One region of the Paenibacillus sp. FSL R5-0623 genome, then DNA from elsewhere that is predicted to be linked to it. Evidence: riboswitches for the same ligand, from Rfam matches in the RefSeq annotation. Region 1 holds a riboswitch; each other region holds the start of a gene.
What was found. A riboswitch is a leader RNA that binds a small molecule or an ion and turns the genes downstream of it on or off. The one in region 1 is predicted to bind thiamine pyrophosphate.

Region 1 (5,587 bases):
AGCTTTGGGGAGCTATTTCCGTCATGCTTCTGCTCTCCTTCAGTGCATACCAACTTGGCAACCAAAAGTTTCCATGATCGATTGACTTAAGCTGCACCCACTCGCCACGAACCGAGGCCAACGTATACTTTTCGTTTTTTGTTGTATAGTATTCAATCCCCAGCTGGTCAGCAGCCACACTGCCGTCCCTTCTGTTTTTGAACAGAGGGATGTCATTCATGAGCGTAACGGGTTCTCCTTGTTTGTAGGCCAACTGTGTTGATAAGACTTGAGAGCTTGCACCCAAGGCTTGTGGCGTTGTAGCCAAAGCTTGTCCTCCTCCAAGCACGACCATTTTGGAATCCAGCAGCATCCATCCCGTCAACAGCGCAGCTGATAATCCAGTCATGGTAATCCATTTGTACCCCGTTCTCTGCCAGTCAGGACCCGTCTTCACTCTCGTTCATCCCCATCCATTAGAAGTTATTTCCAATAGAGACGCAGTAAAAAGGAAAAAGTTAGCGTTTTCATCAATATATTTCTATCTATCTCCCAATATTACCTTACATCCACCATCGTAGCATGATAAGGAAAGGTAACCCCGATGTAATAAGCAGCTGTTAAGGTGAGCATATAATAAAATACAAACCACAGATCAGCTCGCGAATAGCCAATCTGAATGTAATACGTTCGGCTCGCGCCATCCGTAAATCCTTTCGCTTCCATCGCAACCGCCATTCGCTGTGCACGGCGAATGCTCTGTGCCAGCAGCGGAATAGCGTAACGCTTGAGTGTTCCATACACGTTCCAGCGAGAGCCACGTTGCTGTGTTCCACGAATACGAATAGCGTAACGGAGCGTCTGGAATTCATCCAGCATAATCGGGATCATGCGCATCGCGGCCAGAAAGCTATAGGCATATTTTGCGGGAAGCCGCCACTGCTGCATCAGGGAATAAAACAGCCGTACTGGCTTGGTCGTAAGACCAAAGAGTAACCCAGCCGCGGCCATAGTGAGCGAGCGAAAACCCAAGTGTAGACCGCGATAGAAACTCTCTTCGGTTATGTGGATCAATCCCCACTTATACCATGTGGTCTCGCCCTTACCAAACATCATCATGCCTGTGGACGTGGAGATAAAAACCAGAATGAATGGTGATGCATACAGTATCAATCTGTACCACGGATGACCTGTCCAGCACAGTAATAGCATCATCGCCACTGCAACGTTGGCCATTACATTCAGATTGTGAATGAGGATAACGATGACAAACATCATCGTCAGAATGATCATCTTTAATCCCGAATTGACGTTATGAAGCCAGGTTTCACGGTGAGGAAACGACAGTTGCATCAGTTAACCTCCCCTCATCTACCGTCCAGATTCGGGTGCAATATCTTTTTACAATTTCACGATCATGGGTAACCATAACAATAGCTGTTCCCTCTCTCCGCAATTGCTCCAGCTGTGCTAACATGGCAAACGTATTGCGGGCATCCTGTCCAAAAGTAGGTTCATCCAACAGCAGTATTCGCTGCTCTCTCACCAGTGCAGAGGCAACGCTCAAGCGTCGTTTCTGCCCCATCGATAATTGGTAGGGATGGCGCTCGGAGAGGTCTATTAGCCCAAATTGATTCAACATATGATCAGTCCTGACAAGTCTTTCTTCCGTTGAAATCCTGCCCCCCAGCAATGAGAATTCCACTTCTTCCGCAACCGTGTTGGTCACAAATTGAAACTCCGGGTTCTGAAATACAAACGCGATTCGATCTGCAAGCTGCTCCGTTTTGCCAGAAGGCTGACCGTCCACCTCATAATGACCTGTTGTTTTTAGGATATTCATCAGAGATAACAACAATGAACTCTTGCCAGCTCCATTAACTCCGACAATACCAATCCAGTCTCCATGCCATACTTTGGCCTGTTCTACCTGAATGAAGGGTGTTTTCCCACGCCATCCGGTGAACTGCTGCAAGTCCAGTGCAGGCTGATAGGCGGGTGATACAGGTGATAAGGATGAGACGTGAGATATGGGGGATATACCCGGTGTATCGGATAAACCAGACGATTGCTGTGCTTCCAAACTTGAGATGCCTTGGTCCACACACAATTGAAGCTCTCCAGAAGCACTTCTCTCTTCTTCCTTAGCTGCCTGCTCGTGCTCATCCCACACACCCGGATACCAGATTCCATAAGCCTTCAGCTTGCCCCGTTCATGCGTAAATACCTGCTGTGCTGGCCCATCCGCCACGATCTTTCCTTCAGGTGATAACACAATAATTCGGTCGACCATATCCACAATCTCGTTAATTTTGTGTTCAACGATGATGATCGTTTTGTCACTGACGATGCGTTTGACGGTATCCCACACCTGGGAAGTCCCCTCATCATCCAACAGTGCAGTGGGTTCATCCAAAAACAATACCTCCGGGTCCATGGCAAGCATCGAAGCAATCGCGAGACGCTGCTTCATCCCCTGAGACATGGACTGGATCAATACACGATTCTGTTCAAAGGATAATCCCACTTGTTTCAGATAATATTTAATCAGAGCAGGCATCTCTTCACGCGGAATATTTCGGTTTTCCAGCACAAATGCGATCTCTTCATCCGTAAAAGACATACAGAACTGGGTATCCGGATCTTGAAAGACCACTCCTGCTTTGGCGGGAACCTGAATATCATCACATTTCATCGGAATCTCAACCGAACGTGGTATCAGACCGCTCAAAATTTGCAATAACGTCGATTTACCGGAGCCACTCGGGCCAAGCAACAGCACTTTCTCTCCTTGACGCACAGAAAGAGACAAGCCTTGAAATACCAAGGCTTTCTCTCCCGGGAACTTGCATCTTAGATTCGTCACACTTACCGCTTGCGAATTCCCTTCCCCGTTCATCTAATCCAGCGCCTCATAATCCTGTTTGGATACCGGTCTGAGTGAACGTGTTACACCGGTCAGTTCCAATGCTTTGGCGAGATAATAAGCGAACACTCCTGCAATCAAGATGCTTCCGATGAAGCGGAATCCAATAAATAACGTATAATTCCAGGCCGAGAGTGAATCAATATACCCGTACTGGTAATCCAGCAAAAGCGAAGCCGCTGCGGCTCCTATGGCTGCAAGACAGGTGACAAACAGATTGGTTTTGCGATACAAAAATGCTGCGAAGAATATCTCGGCTCCCAATCCTTGCAACAGACCGTATACAAGTGTGGACATGCCCCATTCACTGCCCAAAAAAGCACTTACCGTTGAAGCCGCAACTTCGGCAAGAATAGCCACGCCTGGTTTACGAATGATAACAAAAGCAAACGTGCCCGCCATAAACCACATGCCGTAGATCATCTGCTCCGCATGAACGCCGAATGGTTTCATCAAGTCATATGTAGGTCCCCATATCTTGTAGATCACCCCAAACACCACTGCGATCACGATGGTTACCAGAATATCCGTTAGTTTCAATCGTTTGTTGCTTGCTGTTGCTGCCATGTTCTCTACGTCCTTCCTCTGTTCCCTGTGGGGGTTATAAAAATAAACGAAAAAGCCTCCCCGGTTCCGGGCAGGCCTTACGCACAGTGTACAATCCTCACAATGATGTATTGGATGGATGTCGAAAATACGGAATATCAACCATTCCCTCTCCCCTGGCAGATACACCACCACAGTTCAAAGAGGTCTGTTGTTCATCCACGTTCATTCCCACAATTCACCCTAACATATCGCAAATCTATGTTCTCTACGCTGGCATTACCCAGATCAGATGTACGGTCAGCGGCACAAGGCCACTCTCTCAGCCCAACTTCATTGAGCTCCCGGTTCACTTATTTCATTGCTTCTACTCTACATCAGATGGGTATTTGTGGCAATCCCTAGAAGAATCATCATGCTTCATTTGGGGTAAAAGGGAAGGAGACATGTGATGGTCCACTTTCCATAATATGCAACATTTAGGTTATGTAGTGCGTCTTAAACATTAGAAGGGAGATTGATAGTGATGAAAAAGTACAACTCTGCTTGGCAGCTTAAAACATGGAAAATGGTCCTTGCCGCTTCGATACTCACCGCAGGCACGGCACCTGCCTTGCTCTCATCCACTGTGGCGGAAGCCGCAGCAACCAAACCTAAACCGACAGCTTATATTAACAATGTTCAAGCTCAATATGATGTTGTCATACGGCAGGGTATTACGTACGTGGCATTGACGGAGCTTCAATTCCTCGGCAACTATACGTTTGGTTACAATAACAAAACAAAAGAGATCAGCATTAGCACAGGCAGTGATAAGTATGTTCTTACACCTAACAGCAAAACAATGAAGAAAAACGGTCAGAATGCGACATTATCCTCCGCGCCGATTCTGGTGAATGGTAAAGCGATGCTTCCGCTCCGTGCCATCGGTGAAGCTTTTGGTGCCAAGGTGCAGTGGAACCAGAAGGCCAAGGAAGCCTACATTTACACTACCGATGCTACGATTGTAAAAGAATATAACAGTTCCGATCTGACTGTGGCGCGTGAAGCCGCACTGCATCTGCCACGCTTCTCTGAACTGGGACAAGCACGTCTGGACATTCGCAACCCTTTGGGTCCGGTGGATTCATCCATTGAATACATTTTTGAACAAGGAAAAAAAGATCGTTTCTTCGTTGTTGAGGATAACGATCTGATCAGTTATTACATCCTTAAAAATGGAAGTGCCCTGCTACAATGGCAGGCCAACATCAGCAAAAATGCCGGAACCATCGGTGACCTGTTCTTTATTAAAACCAAAGCCGTTGCTGAAGCAGGGACTCGTCCTTCCGTAGCAGGTCAAACACTCGTATCATTCAAGTACTCTCGCATGCTTGAAGAAACCTCTTACGAGATCATGAACAAGTTGGGCTCCATTGATACCGGTTCTGTTGTCCCCGAGAAAGGCAAAGTCATCGTTGAAGTTCCGGGAGAGAAATAATTTGAGCATCCTCTATAAAACATTGCTCAGCAGAACTATACTATGACATCTGCATTACAAAAGAGCGTCCCTCAAAGTCAGTGTGGCAATGACCTTGAGACGCTCTTTTTGGCGTTATATTCCAAATTACTTCCAGTCACAAGCGGGGCTTAAACCTTTAACAACTCAAGCGATTCAATCTTCTGTTTAATATTGCGTGTTTCCGGACTGGCTCGTTTTCCCTGAAGCAAACCCCTTGAACAACGTTGGTACTTTGGAATAACGGGTATTCGTAATTTTGCCTTGTGATGTACTGCTGTCTGTACGCATAATCGAATCTTTCACATTGGAAATGTTGGAGTTATCCAGCGTCATGTTAACTGCAAAGGAAGTTCCACCATTTTGGCGAACCAGTTTGCCAATATCGTCTGCACGGAAATTTTTGATGTTAATTGTTCCAGCTGCATTCATCTGGAACACTTTATCATAAGCCTTATACGCTGCCCCACCGGTAATGTTAACCGTTCCGGCAGACTTCAATGTCAGTGCATCCTCACCCACATCCTGCCAGACCACATTCGATATATTACAGTTGCCATAACAGTGAACACCATCAGCAGCTGGTGATCCAATGTTTACATTTTTGAGCGTGGCCCCTGCCTCCAGGCGAAAGACTG
Region 2 (5,587 bases), 3.1 Mb from region 1:
GCCGAGGAGGCTCAATATCTTGGTCAACGATACAGATCTGCACTTCAAACCGCAGTTATGGATGCAGGTGCTGTGATGCATCAGAATGAGAAACAAAATGATGAAGCAGGTTATGATTCAACCAAGTTTGTTAAAGCGGACAAGGAGCTCGCCTTGTTGACATTTACGCAGACGATGGCTTTGAATATGGGGATTCAGAATGATCCCGCAGCTATTCGAAACATGTTTAATTACATCCCTGCCGTGGTTATTCTGGATTATGATGGCTATTATATGTTGTCCACAGAAACAGAGATGACGGGTAACCTTGAAGATTCTTTCAGGCAAGTATGGAGCCCCAAGAAACCTTATACATATTCAGATTCTAATGGTAACAGTATTAACTTTACACTGGACGACTACGTATATGCCTATGACGCAAACGCAGGGAAATGGATTGAGGGATTTCAAAAAGAACTGGCTTCAACCACACAGATTCCTTTACTTCAGAATACCAGCGTATTTGAGCAAGTTAGAAGAAGTCGGATTGTGACTGCTGTGCAGGATGATCTGGCTGATGTGATTAACCGCCATAATGAGTTTGCCAGAAAGAACGGTATTTCCTATACGTTTACGATGCCCCTGATTGCGCAGGAAGATTGGTACAACTCCATTAACGATACAGGGATTATGGCCTTTATCCAAGGTATAGGTGTGGGTGACCAGAAAATCAACAATTACGCAATTGGTGGAGGCAGACTTGTGAAGAAAACGGCCATCGTAGGTGGGGTAGATCCTTTAACGGGTATCAAGTACTACTATCCCTCCACATGTGGTAATGGTTACCGTGCTGAAGAGGTGTTCACAGACGCAAGACAAGCAGCTGCACAAGGCTATTTCGAATATAAATGCTCTAATCGGTAGGGTAGCCTGTATGACAAAATCATGGAAGAGGTTCCTGAGCTGTTTACATTACTTTCAGAAAAGACGGGACTTGTGCTAGAATAGGGTTTCGGAACAATCACAAAAGTAATGTCTAATAGATAGGAGCTACCTCATCTTATGAGTTTATTGTCAGTAGAGAACGTGAGTCACAATTTTGGAGATCGCACGTTATTTAAAAATGTATCGTTTCGTTTACTTGCCGGAGAGCGCGTAGGACTTGTTGGTGCCAATGGTGTGGGTAAATCCACATTAATGAACATCCTTACCGGTAAATTGCTTAAAGATAGTGGAAAAGTGGAATGGACACCTAAGGTCCGTTATGGATATCTGGATCAGCACACGAAGCTTACCCCAGGCAAAACCATTCGTGACGTGCTTAAGGATGCATTCCTTCCGTTGCTTGAATTGGAAAAAGAAATGATGAATATTACGGACCAGATGGCAGATGCAGATCCAGATAAGCTGGAGCAGTTGCTGGAAGAGATGGGCGATATTCAGGAACAACTGGAACAGGGCGACTTTTATCTGATTGACGTAAAAGTGGAAGAGATGGCCAATGGTCTTGGTTTGTCCGCAATTGGTCTTGATCGAGATGTCGCAGCTCTAAGTGGTGGACAACGTACCAAGGTGCTTCTTGCCAAACTTCTGCTCGAGAAACCTACAGCTCTTTTGCTGGATGAGCCGACCAACTATCTGGACGTAGAGCATATTGAATGGCTGTCACGTTACCTGAAGGACTACCCGCACGCGTTTCTCTTAATCTCCCATGACACCGAATTCATGAATGAAGTCGTAAATGTCATTTATCATTTGGAATTTGCCAAATTAACGAGATATGCAGCGAACTATAACAAGTTCCTTGAGATGGCTGATATGAATAAAGCCCAGCATATTGATGCATACGAGAAGCAGCAAGAGTACATCAAGAAGCAGGAAGACTTCATTCAGCGTAACAAGGCACGTGCTTCAACTTCAGGTCGAGCAAAGAGCCGGGAGAAGCAGCTGGACAGAATTGAACGTATTGATCGCCCAGATGAAGCGGCCAAACCAACGTTCAAATTCAAGGATGCCCGTGCGAGCAGCAAAACGGTCTTTGAGGGTATTGATTTTGAAATTGGATATACGTATCCTTTGCTGCCCAAAATGACGATGACAATTGAACGTGGTGAGAAAATTGCCATCGTAGGTTGTAATGGTGTGGGTAAATCGACGCTATTAAAAACCATCCTGGGAAAAATATCTCCACTTAGTGGAAAGACTTTCTTGGGAGATTATCTGGAAACGGCCTATTTTGAGCAGGAAGTTCGTGCTGGGAATATCACGCCGATTGAGGATGTCTGGAATGAGTTTTCACATTTGACCCAGAATGAGGTCCGGGGTCATCTCGCTCGCTGCGGGTTGAAAAATGAGCACATTACTCGTCCGCTTAACATGCTGAGTGGTGGAGAACAAGCCAAGGTTCGTTTATGCAAACTCTTGATGCGTGAAAGCAACTGGATTTTATTCGATGAGCCGACAAACCATCTGGATGTCACAGCCAAAGCGGAGTTGCAGCGTGCCTTGCAAGAATTCAAGGGAACGGTGTTACTGGTATCTCATGAACCTGATTTCTACGAGGGTTGGGTCACCAAAACATGGAATGTCGAAGAATGGTCTGAGAAAAACTAGGGCGATTTAAGACAATGTTTAACAGAAATGACGGTGACAAAAAAATCCGTCTATGGTAACATAGGCTACAACTTCATATGAACACTAGGGGGGCCGCACGATGCGGCTGAGATGGAAGAATGCGATTCTGGACCCTTTGCACCTGATCTGGATCATACCAGCGTAGGGAAGTGGCGAGCGCGTTTCAGTGAATGACGTGAGCAAACGGCAATTCAAAGAATTTCAACCGTCTGCTTAACGAATTGAAACATGCAGTTGCGTGTATAACGTTATGGCTATAGGGTCTATAGCTTTATTGCACGAAATGAACTGTATGTATCAGTCAGTCATCTGGTCCTATAATTAATACGCAGCCACTCCCCTACGGGAGTGGCTTTTTTGTGTTTTCATAGCATTCACGCATGGAAGGAGATGAACAGTACGGTATTTTCTCATGAACATGTACACGGATCATTTGAACTGCATGTTGTATCTACGGGTGCAGGGGATCAAGCATCTTTTGTAAAAGCTGCAAAGGACGTTTGGCCATGGGTGGACTATATTCACATACGAGAAAAACAACTCACATGGCAAGACAAGATCGGTTGGGCTGAAAGTCTGCTTAGCATTGGCGTTCCATCTTGTCGCATTGTTATAAATGGTTCAGAGCTGCCACCACAGAATGACATCTATGGCGGTGTACATTGGGGGCAAGATGCGATACGTAACTATAACCCAGCTGTTATAAGCAATGTGCAGCGACTTCGTCTGGGTGTATCTGTTCATTCAATCGATGAGGCAAAAATCGCTGAAGAACGGGGAGCCGATTACCTTTTCTTCGGGCATGTCTACTCAACCAACAGTAAGCCTGATCTTGAACCAAGAGGATTATATGCTCTGGCTGAAGTGTGCTCTGGTGTCTCCATTCCTGTCATGGCGATTGGGGGCATCGAACCGGGAAACATTCACGCTATTCGTTCTGCAGGCGCACAGGGAGTCGCTGTGATCTCGAATGTGTGGGCGAGCGATTCCCCGGATCGGGCGGCTGCATTATTAAGGCAGGCTATCGTTGGTACAGAAAGTTTGAGCCGCTGAATCAAGGAGATGAGCTGATGAAGAAGATCATTACTGATAGACCGGATAAGATTCATGCAGAAACGATTATTGTAGGCGGAGGCGTTGTTGGATGTGCCATCGCATATGAGCTTGCTTCCCGTGGACAGGATGTGCTGTTGCTGGAGCGTTCGGCGATTGCAGGAGGCACTTCTTGCGCAGCAGCTGGAATGCTGGCGGCCGACAGTGAGGATTTTGCTCATCCTTTGATGGCTAAGCTTGCCAGGCAGAGTAGACAGTTACTTACCGAGCAACAAGTGCTAATGGCTACACTCAGTGAGGTAGAGACTGGTCTGCAACGCCAGGGATTCCTAACTCCTTTTCGTTCATACAGTGAATTAAGTAGTTATAAGGACAATCGGAAGTCTGCGTTGTCTAGTTCTGCTGATGAGATGTGGTGGGATCGTTCCGTTGTGCAACAGGAGGCATCATGGCTTAACAGAGATACGTATGGAGCCTATTACAGACCTCACGAGAGTGAGATTCTCCCAGTCCACCTAACGAAGGCGTACGCCGAATCCGCTCAAGCAATAGGAGCACGGGTAATGGAGGACATACAGGATATACGTGTGCAAGCAAACGAACACGGTGTGCAGGGAATCACCACATCGATCGGTGAGATGAGATGCAAACATGTCATTATAGCGGCTGGATTACAGAGTGAAGAGTTGATGAGACATGTGAATCTGAGCTTGCCTGTGTGGTCGGTAAAAGGTGAAATAGCCGCCGTTCAGTTCTCAGATGAACATGCAGGGTACAGACCTGATAGAACGGTGTATGCAGAGGATATCTATATTGTTCCCAAAGCCAATGGCGAAGTTTGGCTCGGTGCAACCAGTCTGCCAGGCAGAACGGATTTGAACGTTTCTGTACAGGGTGTTCAGAAGCTGCTAACAGCGGCTACCCACTGGGTGCCTGGGATGAAAGAAGCACAATTTATACGAGCGTGGGCAGGCGTAAGACCGGGAACTCCCGATGGACTGCCTTATATAGGTGCTTGCAAGAGTATACCCGGGTTGTTCGCCGCCTTTGGACATTACCGCAACGGTATCTTGCTTAGTGCGATAACAGGCAGGCTTATCGCTGAGTTGCTCGCTGGCAAAAGCTCAGAAGAACTCGGAATTGAGGCGCTGAGCCCTGAGCGATTGAACAGAAAGGGAGTGGTGCAGTGAATATCATCGTTAATGGTCAACGGATGGAGATTGAAGACAGATTGAATCGTGTGGATAAATTGCTCCAATCTTTTGACCTGCAAGTCAAGACTGTAGTTGTTGAGCTGAACAGGCATATCTTAACGCGTGAGCACCATGAGTCAACAGCATTAAGAGAAGGCGATCGAATTGAGATTGTACATTTTGTAGGAGGCGGTTGATGATGTTGAACATTGGTAAATATACGTTTGAGTCCAGATTGTTGCTCGGAACAGGCAAGTTTTCGGATCTGGAAGTGCAAAGTCAGGCTGTGGAAGCATCTGAAACGGAAGTTTTGACCTTTGCTGTTCGTCGTCTGAATCTGGAGGAACGCAACCAGAAGCATTTCCTGGATACGTTGGATCTGGACAAATACACTCTTCTTCCGAATACGGCGGGGGCTTCCACTGCGGAAGAGGCGGTGCGAATTGCCGAGCTTGCGCGGGCTTCAGGACTTTGTGATATGATAAAAGTCGAAGTCATAGGAGATGGAATGACGTTACTCCCAGATCCGATTGAAACGTACAAGGCTTGCGAAATTTTGCTTGAAAAGGGCTTCACGGTATTGCCTTATATTTCGGATGATGTCATTCTGGCCAAAAGGCTGCAATTGCTTGGCGTACATGCTGTAATGCCTGGCGCTTCTCCCATCGGAGCTGGCAGAGGCATCATCAATCCCTATAACCTTGAGATCATCATTGAGCAGGCCGTTG
Region 3 (5,587 bases), 230 kb from region 1:
AACAAGTCATATGTACCTATATGTGCACCTGGCAACATAACCAGTCGAAATACATAATTTTAAAAAAATGCATTAAAGGAGGAACCAAGATGATCCGCATGCCTATTCAGCAAATGATCCCGTACCACCACCAATATCCGCGCAACACGGCGACCACTGCTCCTAAAAAGGAGAATGAGAACACTCAAGGTCTATCCTTTCATGAAATTCTGCAGCAAAAAATGGCGAAGAAGAGCGCTTCTCCTTCCCTTCGATAAAATGGACACCAGAACCAATTAGTACGGTTATCAACCGTCTTTCCGCAGTTTGGCGGAAGGGCGGTTATTGGCGTTGAGTAACAAACAACTGTACAGTCCTCAGGTGTGTTTCTATAATGGTTTAAATATCTACAAGATCCATGACATATACGAACTGTAAAAGGGGACTTAGCACATGATCACCATTGGTTGTTTTCACGCTCATTATTCCAACATCGCCTTAATCGAAGAAACGCTTGCTCCTTATGAAGTTGAATTGGTCCATTACGTCGATCCAGGTCTGGATCGTCTTAAACATGACGCTGACTTTAACGAGGTCGTCATTCACGAGAAAGTAGCCCAGACGCTCCAATGGATCGCCGAATGTCATGCCGATGCCATTCTGGTCACGTGTACCCTCTTTGCGACAGTACTGGAGCAGGAAGCGACACAGGTCCCTGTGCCTGTGATCGGCATAGATGATCCGTTATTGCAGGAGATACGGCGAGTACCAGGAGATTACATAATCGCATTCACCAACCCGGCAACGATTGAAGGAACGATGGCACGGGTGAATCAGGCATTACAGCAAGAGGATGAGAATGTGCAACTACACGTTGCCAAGACATCTCAGACAGATGCCGTGTGCATCCCTGGGACATTTGAGTTGATTATGCGTGGAGATCAGCAAGGGTATCTCGAAGCGGTACGTGAAGGCTTACAGCAGATTGCTAAGCGGCATCCGGGTAAAACGGTAGTGGCAGCCCAACTCTCTATGGCTCCAGCAGCTGCACAGGTTACAATAGATCGCGGTATTCCGATCCATAGTCCGTTGGCATTGCTTGCGGCATATTTGGAGAAGAATTTGGGTGTGGCTCGATAGTAGTAGCGGATTTGAAGTGAAATATTACAATCACTAAAAACATGTGAAAACTACTATATTGACTTCTTTTGCAAAATAAAAATGCTCTCGAACAAGAGCATTTCAAATGGTATAATCACTTTGTACAGCCAATTTGTGGTGGGAAATAGGTTTGCCTCCAGTGGGAGGTGATCCTATGAACTTCTCTTTTAACGACGTAATCGTGTTCGCGATGTTAATTATTGCGCTCCTGACATACATCGATCGTAAAAAGAAGTGACCCGCCACAGGTTGACGGCCTGACGGGTCACTTCATCTGAACTTGCTGCACTCGGAGGAATACCCACCGCAAATGCTGTGCAGGAGTAGCCATTGGCCTGGCTACTCTTATTGGTGTTTACCTACATTCATTTTATTAAACATCTGCTAGACAATCAACCATAATGCTGATAAAAAGTATCAGGAAGCTGATCAATAAGATGAAAAAGACGACATGATAGCAGTATTCTCACCTGCAAATGATGTCAGACTGCCCAGCTTGCGCTGTATCGGCGCCTAGGAACGTGTCCGATATTCCTCGGCCTTTTCCTGCATCCCGGCAGCTACAGCCTCATTCTCGGACAATCCTTTATCCGCGGCAAAGGCCCGAATGTCCTGCGTGATGCGCATGCTACAGAACTTCGGTCCGCACATCGAGCAGAAATGAGCTTCTTTGGCCCCTTCTGCTGGCAGCGTCTCATCATGGTAGGACAGCGCACGTTCAGGGTCCAGTGACAGGTTAAACTGGTCACGCCAACGGAACTCGAAACGTGCCTTGGACAATGCATCATCGCGGCGTTGAGCACGCGGATGGCCTTTCGCCAGATCGGCAGCGTGGGCCGCGATCTTGTAGGCGATGACGCCTTCCCGCACATCATCCTTGTTGGGCAGGCCCAAATGTTCTTTTGGCGTAACATAACAGAGCATGGACGTGCCGAACCAGCCAATCATGGCCGCACCAATGGCGGATGTGATGTGATCGTATCCCGGGGCAATGTCGGTCGTCAGCGGCCCCAGCGTATAGAACGGTGCCTCTTTACATATCTCCATCTGCATATCCACATTCTCCTTGATCTTGTGCATCGGCACATGCCCCGGACCTTCGATCATCACCTGCACATCATGCTTCCACGCAATCTGCGTCAGTTCCCCCAGCGTAGCCAGTTCCGCCATCTGAGCTTCGTCATTGGCATCGTAGATACTACCTGGACGGAGTCCATCTCCCAGCGAAAACGCCACATCATACCTTTTCATAATCTCGCAGATTTCTTCAAAATGAGTGTACAAAAAATTCTCCTGATGATGCGCAAGGCACCATGCTGCCATAATGGACCCACCGCGAGACACAATGCCTGTCATCCGCTTGGCCGTCATCGGGATATAACGCAGCAGTACACCTGCATGAATCGTAAAGTAGTCCACACCCTGCTCTGCCTGCTCAATGAGTGTGTCACGGTATAACTCCCAGGTCAGCGCTTCCGCTTCGCCATTCACCTTCTCCAGCGCCTGATACAGCGGCACCGTACCAATCGGCACAGGTGAATTGCGGATAATCCATTCCCGGGTGGTATGAATGTTTTTGCCTGTGGACAGATCCATTACGGTATCCGATCCCCAGCGTACCGCCCAGGTCATCTTCTCAACCTCTTCCTCGATGGAAGAAGATACAGCAGAGTTGCCAATGTTGGCATTGATCTTCACATGAAAATGGCGACCGATCAACATCGGCTCACTCTCCGGGTGATTGATGTTAGACGGCAGGATGGCCCGTCCACTCGCCAGCTCCTGCCTTACAAATTCCGGCTCCACACCTTCACGAATGGCAGCGAATTCCATCTCTGCCGTAATGACTCCCTGTCTCGCGTAGTGCATCTGGGTCACACAGCGTCCTGGCTGTGCCCGCAAGGGTTTGCCACGTAATCCGGGATACTCTTCGGCACCGGCTCTCTTCCCTCCGGGCTTCAGTCCGTTATCCTCCGGTTTAACCGTACGGCCCTGGTAAGCCTCGACATCGCCACGCTCTGTGATCCAGAGGGTACGCAGGGCTGGCAGACCTGCACGGATATCGGCGTGAAATCCGGGATCGGTCATAGGGCCGCTCGTATCGTAGACACGCAGCGGTTCGTTATGCTCCACCCCTTGGGGAGTATTCGTGTCATGAAGGGCTATCTCACGTTCCGGTACTGCAATGTCCGGCCGTGAGCCCTGAATGTAGACTTTGCGGCTGCCCGGAAAGGGCTGAACCCGTCCGGCCGCGCTTGTTTCCTTTTCCACCTGCTGACCGTTATGTTGCTGTTCCATCGCTTGTTGTCCCGTTTGATTTTCTGTACTCATGTCACTTGTCTCCTCCTCATTGTTCGTTCGCTTGTTTTTGGGTTGGCATCATCATTAGCTCGCTTACGTACCTGTCCCAAATCATGCGCAATGCAGAGAAGAAAGAGCGATCCTACACCAGACCAGGGGAGACATTATTTATGTACAGTTCACAACAGACCGAAGGCTGCCGCAGATCATGGATCTATGGTGACTTCCCTCCTCATCCAAGCCCACTTTCGCAGGTTATTGAAAAAGAAGCCCATAGAATCCTCGCTATATCGCCTGTTCACTGTATATAAAAAAGCCGGTCCCCGAAGGAACCGACTTTTAATGTCCATCACCAATAATGCACCTTTATGCAGCTCCTTAACGGAGCCCTACAAGGGTCACATCATGTGGTGGTTGTGGTCATATCGCCGATTACTTCCCTACGCTGGTATGATCCAGATCAGGTGCAAAGGGTCCGGAATCTCATGCGATTCCGTCTCAGTCCGGACAATTCGGACTCCCCCAGTAACGTTAACAAGTTGCGGCATACACATGCCGCAGTTCATATTCAATGAAGCTGGCCCCGATGGGCCGTCCATTACAGAGTAGCGCAACCGGAACATAAAAACAACCTTTATATTCCAGATTACTAACTTAATTGGTGACAGACCTTACATCGACATCAGGATAACATGAGCCCCATCTGCGTAGCAGCTTCCTTTAGCACAGGTGCGTATTCGTGCAAAGTCTCTTGCGAGAGTCGACTGACAGGCCCTGAGACCGAGAGGGCAGCTGCAATATTGCCTCTGCGATCCATAATCGGTACCGATACCGCGGCAGCTCCCGGCTCACGTTCCTCATAACTCGTCGCATATCCGTTATCCCGAATGTCTACCATTTGCGCCAAATACACCGCTGGATCGATAAATACCGGCCATTCAGGACCATTCATCAATTCTTCACGATCCTCGTCCGTGGCAAACGCCATCAAAACTTTGCTGGAAGCGCCCACAGACAGCGGGAGTCTAACACCAACGGGAGCAACTCGGCGAATCGCCTGATCACTTTGCACAGCCTGAATCCGAATCCGTTCACTGCCATCACGCAGGTACAGACTCACGGTCTCCCCCAATCGATCCCTCAGTCGCTCCATCGCAGGCAGCAGCAGAATAGCGGGATCATCACTGCGGGACATATGAGCTGACAGCTCCCAGATTCGGATGCCAAGGCGGTACTTCTCTGTTGCTGCATCGCGGATTACGAACCCTCGATCCTCCAGCGTAGCCATCAAACGGTGCACTGTACTTTTGTGCAGGCCGATCTGGCTGGCGATTTCGGTGAGTCCCAGATCACTTCGTGTGGTAAAACATAATAATATATCCAGCGCCCGTTCCACAGCCCGGACGGTTAACTTGCGATCTTCCATGGCATAATGCCCTCCTCATGTTTCATCACATGAAACTTGGTTACATAAATTATATGAGAAACGGTCTCATCTGTAAACCAAAAAGAGCCAAAATCGAAATAAGCCAACATGTAAATTTTTCCTTTTTATAAGACTTAATCCCCTGTAATTTACACACTAAGGTAATGTTACCCATATATCTTAAGAACTATATAACAATTGCGTAACAAATGCCCTCAATCAATTGACTTTGACTATACGGGAACATACGATAAAGATATATTACATTAAGATATCGCTCTGAAGCAGGCTCTGAAATCGACGCAATTCTCTTTTCATGTCGTTGTTATCTTCAACTGAACTTCAAAGGAGGGGCATTCATGTATCCAACATCCCAGAGCGAAGCCCCGCTGCAAACAAAAGTGTCCGATCTGCCCTCTTCCCTATCACCGAGGCTGATTCGGTTCAAACATATTATCGTAGCGTTGCTGCTCTCCGTTGTATTTTTTCTACTGTTTTGTTTTATTGCACTGCATGGTTACATCGCATGGGTATTATCCAATCCAACGGTAGCACCGGTCTTCTCCAATCCAATGCAGGCCAAGAACATGAAGTACGAAGACATCACGTTCCCGGCAGCAGATGGCAGCCGGACGATGCAGGGATGGTATATACCTGCTGACAATGCTGCAAGCAAAACGATTATTTTTAGTCACGGCTATGGTGCCAATCGTGAAGAAA

Region 2: linked by a shared signal. The riboswitch ahead of MKY92_RS17680 (thiamine phosphate synthase) and the one ahead of MKY92_RS04390 (ECF transporter S component) in region 1 are both predicted to bind thiamine pyrophosphate.
Region 3: linked by a shared signal. The riboswitch ahead of thiC (phosphomethylpyrimidine synthase ThiC) and the one ahead of MKY92_RS04390 (ECF transporter S component) in region 1 are both predicted to bind thiamine pyrophosphate.

What each region holds. Positions count from the first base shown of each region.
Region 1 covers NZ_CP150233.1:945,106-950,692, reverse strand. Annotated here, with positions in the region: gene MKY92_RS04405 (PQQ-binding-like beta-propeller repeat protein) at 1-436, opposite strand, end outside; gene MKY92_RS04400 (energy-coupling factor transporter transmembrane component T) at 538-1,332, opposite strand; gene MKY92_RS04395 (ABC transporter ATP-binding protein) at 1,307-2,878, opposite strand; gene MKY92_RS04390 (ECF transporter S component) at 2,879-3,472, opposite strand; TPP riboswitch at 3,700-3,810, opposite strand; gene MKY92_RS04385 (copper amine oxidase N-terminal domain-containing protein) at 3,978-4,931, shown strand; gene MKY92_RS04380 (pectate lyase) at 5,118-5,587, opposite strand, start outside.
Region 2 covers NZ_CP150233.1:4,039,102-4,044,688, reverse strand. Annotated here, with positions in the region: gene MKY92_RS17690 (hypothetical protein) at 1-903, shown strand, start outside; gene MKY92_RS17685 (ABC-F family ATP-binding cassette domain-containing protein) at 1,042-2,592, shown strand; TPP riboswitch at 2,669-2,778, shown strand; gene MKY92_RS17680 (thiamine phosphate synthase) at 2,971-3,666, shown strand; gene thiO (glycine oxidase ThiO) at 3,684-4,856, shown strand; gene thiS (sulfur carrier protein ThiS) at 4,853-5,056, shown strand; gene MKY92_RS17665 (thiazole synthase) at 5,059-5,587, shown strand, end outside.
Region 3 covers NZ_CP150233.1:719,013-724,599, reverse strand. Annotated here, with positions in the region: gene MKY92_RS03435 (hypothetical protein) at 90-257, shown strand; gene MKY92_RS03430 (hypothetical protein) at 433-1,119, shown strand; gene thiC (phosphomethylpyrimidine synthase ThiC) at 1,654-3,471, opposite strand; TPP riboswitch at 3,862-3,975, opposite strand; gene MKY92_RS03420 (IclR family transcriptional regulator) at 4,124-4,867, opposite strand; gene MKY92_RS03415 (alpha/beta hydrolase) at 5,227-5,587, shown strand, end outside.